One region of the Staphylococcus sp. SA22 genome, then DNA from elsewhere that is predicted to be linked to it. Evidence: riboswitches for the same ligand, from Rfam matches in the RefSeq annotation. Region 1 holds a riboswitch; the other holds the start of a gene.
The links. Region 1 has a riboswitch for lysine ahead of ACXQH5_RS08640 (amino acid permease). Riboswitches for the same ligand answer to the same signal wherever they lie in the genome.
Positions count from the first base shown of each region.

Region 1 (3,441 bases):
TGTTAAATTTGGTGTTGGTCCTGTAATAGAAGGTGGCTTCTACTATGACTTCGACATTGACCAAAACATCTCATCTGATGACTTTGAACAAATTGAAAAAACAATGAAACAAATCGTTAACGAAAATATGAAAATCGAACGAAAAGTGGTTTCACGAGATGAAGCGAAAGAGTTATTCAGCAATGATGAATACAAATTAGAATTAATCGACGCGATTCCTGAAGATGAAAATGTAACATTATATAGTCAAGGTGATTTTACTGATTTATGTCGTGGAGTTCACGTTCCATCAACAGCTAAAATTAAAGAGTTTAAACTATTATCTACAGCAGGTGCATACTGGCGTGGAGATAGTAACAACAAAATGTTACAACGTATATACGGTACTGCTTTCTTTGATAAAAAAGAATTAAAAGCACATTTACAAATGTTAGAAGAGCGTAAAGAACGTGATCATCGTAAAATTGGTAAAGAGTTAGAATTATTCACAAATAGCCAATTAGTTGGTGCTGGTTTGCCATTATGGTTACCTAACGGTGCAACAATTAGACGTGAAATTGAGCGTTACATTGTTGATAAAGAAGTTAGCATGGGGTATGACCACGTTTATACACCAGTACTTGCTAATGTTGATTTATACAAAACATCTGGTCACTGGGATCACTATCAAGAAGATATGTTCCCACCAATGCAGTTAGACGAAACTGAATCTATGGTATTACGTCCAATGAACTGTCCACATCATATGATGATTTATGCGAATAAACCACACTCATATCGTGAATTACCTATCCGTATCGCTGAGCTAGGAACTATGCATAGATATGAAGCAAGTGGTGCTGTATCAGGATTACAACGTGTTCGTGGTATGACTTTAAATGATTCACATATCTTTGTTCGACCTGATCAAATTAAAGAAGAATTCAAACGCGTTGTAAACATGATTATTGATGTGTATAAAGACTTTGGTTTCGAGGATTATAGCTTTAGATTAAGTTATAGAGACCCTGAAGATAAAGAAAAGTACTTTGATGATGATGACATGTGGAATAAAGCTGAAAATATGCTTAAAGAGGCAGCGGATGAGCTTGGCTTATCGTACGAAGAAGCGATTGGTGAAGCAGCATTCTATGGTCCGAAACTAGATGTTCAAGTTAAAACAGCGATGGGTAAAGAAGAGACATTATCAACAGCACAACTTGATTTCTTATTACCAGAACGTTTTGATTTAACTTATATTGGTCAAGATGGTGAACATCATCGTCCAGTTGTTATTCATCGTGGTGTTGTATCAACAATGGAACGATTTGTAGCATTTTTAACTGAAGAAACTAAAGGTGCATTCCCAACTTGGTTAGCGCCAAAACAAGTTCAAATCATTCCAGTTAACGTTGATTTACATTATGATTATGCGCGCCAATTACAAGACGAATTGAAATCTCAAGGCGTTCGTGTAAGTATTGATGACCGTAATGAAAAAATGGGTTATAAAATTAGAGAAGCTCAAATGCAAAAAATACCTTATCAAATCGTAGTTGGGGATAAGGAAGTTGAAAATAATCAAGTGAATGTGCGTCAATATGGATCACAAGACCAAGAAACAGTTGAAAAAGATGAATTTATCTGGAATCTAGTTGATGAAATTCGTTTGAAAAAACATAGATAGACAGTTGTCGCAATAAAATGCTTTGAAACTTTTATTGCGTATCAAGTTTTACAGGGTTGATTATGCGTGATGAATCCTGTATATTACAAGTTAGTTAAAATATTAAATTGAGTTAGAGGTTGCATGTTTAATTAGTAACTTGTCAGAAGTATTTATGGTACATAAGTTGAACAAGTGAAAGGTAAAGATGCCGAAATAGATATGAACCATAAATTATATCTATTGGGACAGTTTTCGAATAGGAACTGTACTGTCACAGAATGTGATGTGCTACCTTATATAGATAATTGCCAAAGTGGTTGCATATCTTAAAGGTATGTAGCCACTTTTTTACTTTTAATATCACTATGTTCTGTAAAAAAAGGGTATGAAAGTAAATAAAGGTTATTTATTACTTGGCCTCTAAAACATGGAAAGGGAGCTTATATGTCAAAAGTTCGAAATGAAAGTAACAATGTTGTCAAAAGGGGACTTAAAGATCGTCATATTTCTATGATTGCGATTGGGGGTTGTATTGGTACAGGTTTATTTGTAACTTCTGGTGGAGCAATTCATGATGCAGGTGCTTTGGGTGCATTAATAGGATACGCAATTATCGGAATAATGGTATTTTTCTTAATGACGTCACTTGGCGAAATGGCTACCTATTTGCCAGTATCAGGTTCATTTAGTACATATGCTACAAGATTTGTTGATCCATCTTTAGGGTTTGCGCTTGGTTGGAACTATTGGTTTAACTGGGTAGTAACTGTAGCAGCAGATATTACGATTGCAGCACAAGTCATTCAATATTGGACACCATTGCAAGGCATACCCGCTTGGGCATGGAGTGCGTTGTTCTTAGTTATAATTTTTAGTCTGAATTCGTTATCGGTTCGTGTCTATGGTGAAAGTGAATATTGGCTTGCATTAATAAAGGTTGTTACAGTTATCGTTTTTATTGCTATTGGTTTATTAACGATTGTAGGAATTATGGGTGGACATTTTGTAGGATTTGAAATATTTAATAAAGGTGAAGGACCTATTTTAGGTGGCAACTTAGGAGGAAGTTTGTTATCAATTCTAGGTGTATTCTTAATCGCTGGTTTCTCATTCCAAGGTACTGAGTTAATTGGTATTACAGCTGGTGAATCAGAAAATCCTGAACGTGCTGTGCCGAAAGCGATTAAACAAGTATTCTGGAGAATTTTATTATTTTACATTTTAGCCATTTTTGTTATCGGTATGTTAATTCCTTATGATAGTAGTGCATTAATGGGAGGCGGTAATGACGTTGCAACCTCTCCGTTTACGCTAGTTTTTAAAAATGCAGGATTTGCTTTTGCAGCCTCATTTATGAATGCAGTTATCTTAACATCAGTTTTATCAGCAGGTAATTCAGGTATGTATGCTTCAACTCGAATGCTATATTCAATGAGTAAAGATAAATTGGCGTTTGAAACATTTGGGAAAACAAATAAAAATGGTGTGCCATATATGTCTTTATTAGTAACTGCAATTATTGTAGTCATCATATTTGTGGTACAAAGTGTTACAGAAGGTGCTTATCAATATATCGTTGCTGCAAGTGGGTTAACTGGCTTTATTGCCTGGGTAGGTATTGCAGTGAGTCATTACCGATTTAGAAGAGCATTTGATAAACAAAATTATGATAAATCTAAATTGAAATATACAGCTAAATTGTTTCCGTTCGGACCTATTTTTGCAGCTATCTTATGTATTGTTGTAATCATCGGTCAAGATGTGGACTTTATTAAAACAGGAGATTTTAATTT
Region 1 covers NZ_JBSZQY010000008.1:72,500-75,940, reverse strand. The annotation lists gene thrS (threonine--tRNA ligase) at 1-1,666, shown strand, start outside; lysine riboswitch at 1,772-1,947, shown strand; gene ACXQH5_RS08640 (amino acid permease) at 2,093-3,441, shown strand, end outside.

Region 2 (3,441 bases), on a different contig from region 1:
TATGCTTCAGGCGCCTTACCATTAATTCCCTCAGCTAAATCTTTTTTACCTTTCATCCCTGAACCTGATACCGCCTGATATGTTGTATATGCCACTCGTTTTAATCTATAGGCATCTTGTAATACTTTTAGAGGTACAACAGATTGAATCGTAGAGCAGTTTGGATTGGCAATGATACCTCTTGTAAATGTAGGTTCATTGACTTCCGGAACGATTAAATCAATATCTTCTGCCATACGCCATTGACTTGAATTGTCTATAACGATTGCACCAGCTTTTTCAAAGAGTGGGGCAAAGTGTTCGCTTGTACCGCCACCAGCACTCATTAATACATAATCGAAATGTTCACTTGCACGAGCATCAGTTAATTCTTGAACTGTATATGTTTTTCCTTGAAATTCAACTTCTTGCCCTGCAGAACGTGCTGATGAAAATAATACTAATTCATCGAAAGGAATATTTTTACGATTTAATGTCTCTAACATTTTTGTTCCTACTAATCCTGTTGCACCCACAACTGCTAATTTTGTCATAACTTGTCACTCCATTTTATAATAATTTCCAATTTTTAGAATATTTTAACAATCATTTTACCATTAAATGTTAAATGCGTCATATAGTTTTTCTACCGCTTGTTGCCCATTAAAATCATCAATGACGTATGAAATACTTATTTCAGATGTTGTTGTTTGGTAGAAAGGGATATTATTTTCAATTAATGTCAAAAATGCTTTTGATGCCACACCTGACATATCACGCATACCTGAGCCAATTAATGAAATTTTGACATAATGCTCATTGATTTTATAAGCTAATGCTTCATATTGATTCTTTAATGTTTCAAGAATCATAGAAATTTGATGAAAATCACTATCTTTAATCGTGAAGGATAGTTGTAGCCCATCCAAGTTGACGATTTGTGAAATCATATCAACATTTACAGCGCCTTCTTCAAGTTCCGTAAATAGTTGTGTAAGTAGCTGATTGTCAGGTAGGGGATAACTAATTGTTACATGCATCATATGTTTATCCAAAGCCACACCAGTAACTGCTTTTTTCTCTAATATTTCTTCATTTGACATAATCCATGTTCCTTTCACATTCGATAAAGTTTTTCCTAAATATAAAGGGATATTATAGTTTTTAGCTAATTCAACACTTCTTGTTTCAAGTACACCAGCACCTAAAGCGCTCATTTCCATCATTTCTTCATATGAGACGATGTCTAGTCGTTTAGCTTTTGGTAAAAGTCTTGGGTCAGTGGCATACACACCATCAACGTCGGTATAAATTTCACAAGGTATTTGATTACTAACAGCAAGTGCCACAGCGGTCGTATCAGAACCACCTCTGCCTAAAGTTGTTAATTCCTGATGTTCATTGATGCCTTGAAATCCAGCAACTACTAAAATATCGTTTTCTTGAAAGGCTTGTTCAAATGTTTGAGGATTAATTTGAGCAATTTTACTTTTTAAATGATGGCCAATGGTTTTAATACCCGCTTGATAGCCAGTCATTGCTTTGGCATTCACACCGATATCATTTAATACCATTGATAAATAAGATACAGTTTGTTGCTCTCCGGTTGTCAATAATAATGCCAATTCTTGTTGTTTTGGTGTTTTAGTCAATGTCGATACATTCGTCATTAATTCATCTGTTGTGTTACCCATAGCACTTACAACGACAATTAATTGTTCATCTTGATTGACCCGCTCCTTTAACATTTCAGCGATCCTTTTTATTTTTGTAAAATCACTGACGGATGATCCGCCAAATTTCAACACACTTCTTGTTACCATATAATCCTCCTAATTGTTAGGAAGGGCACACAATAATAAAAAAAGAACAAGTTCGGAATGCGAACTTGCTCTTAATCTATATACAAGTGATGCACTCCATTATTTTTAAATAATGACAAACTCTCAGCTCTTAACCAAAAAGTCCAACAAATTATAACTGCTATTATAATCGCTTCGGCATCGCACCCTTTCAAATTCAGCTGTTAGCAGACAGTAATCTAAACTTTACTCATGATTGATGCGCCTCATCAAAATATTATTAAATTGGTATGTGTTCATTATACATATGACAAATATGAATGTAAACCGATAATTTAGATTTTTTGGAATAACCTGAAAATTCAAGTTATAGCGTTGCTTATATTATAAAAGGTGGTGATAATGAGACTTTTCGAAAAATAAAATCCAAAATACTTATAGCATACTCAATATGCACATTAAATAAATATACTCTTTTAATGCGTTGATAACTGTATTTGTAATTTAGAGAAGGGGTGTTCACTATGCTGATGTGTTAAAAAATAAAATAAAAAGGACACCTCGATGCTATAAACATTAGCATCGAGACGCCCAGTTAATGTCTATTAAATTGAATATAGTCTCGGACATGAATCAATGCCCTAGACCCTGCAATGTTATATTGACAGTAGTTGACTGAATGAAAATGACTTTGTAGCTAGCTTTTTTCACCCCTTGTCGGCGCCACGCATAGAGAAATTGGATTCCTAATTTCTACAAACAATACCAGTTGGGGAATAAGTCCCAATATAGAAGGTGACAGTAAGTCAACTTACAAAAATGTGCAAGTTAGCCGGGCCTCAACACAGAGATTTTCGAAAAGAAATTCTACATATTATATTTATTTTAAAACGCCGATTTCTTGCAAGTATTCTTCATATGGAATTTCTTTTGAAACGCCGCCTTGTTTATTTAAATCGATAACACGATTTGCAATCGTGTTGATAAATTCGAAGTCATAAGAAGTAAAGATGATAGAACCTTTAAATGATTTAAGACCATCATTGACAGCAGTAATACTTTCTAAGTCTAAGTGGTTAGTAGGTTCGTCAAGTAAAAGTACATTCGCACTTGATAACATCATTTTACTTAGCATACAACGTACTTTTTCTCCACCTGAAAGCACACTAGCTTTTTTCTTAACTTCTTCACCACTAAATAACATACGACCTAAGAAACCACGTAAAAATGTTTCTGTTTGTTCATCTTCAGGAGCATATTGTCTTAACCAATCAACGAGATTCATATTTACACCCTCAAAGAACTCTGAGTTATCTTTAGGGAAGTAACTTAATGATGTAGTAACACCCCATTTAAATGAACCTTCGTCTGGTTCCATTTCGCCAGCTAATATTTTAAGTAATGTTGTTTTTGCAATTTCACTATCTCCAATTAAAATCGCTTTATCATTTGGATTCATTGTGAATGATACATTATCTAATACTTTTTCGCCGTCAATTGTTTTAGAAAGATTTTGAACGATTAATAAGTCGTTACCAATCTCACGCTCAGGCGTGAATTTAACGAAAGGATATCTTCTTGATGATGGTTGAATATCATCTAATTCAATTTTCTCAAGTTGTTTTTTACGACTTGTTGCTTGTTTAGATTTAGAAGCGTT
Region 2 covers NZ_JBSZQY010000001.1:228,275-231,715, forward strand. The annotation lists gene ACXQH5_RS01050 (aspartate-semialdehyde dehydrogenase) at 1-533, opposite strand, end outside; gene ACXQH5_RS01055 (aspartate kinase) at 597-1,802, opposite strand; lysine riboswitch at 1,884-2,059, opposite strand; gene ACXQH5_RS01060 (ABC-F family ATP-binding cassette domain-containing protein) at 2,662-3,441, opposite strand, start outside.
Region 2: it holds a riboswitch for lysine, as region 1 does, so the genes downstream of both, ACXQH5_RS01055 (aspartate kinase) here and ACXQH5_RS08640 (amino acid permease) in region 1, are expected to answer to the same signal.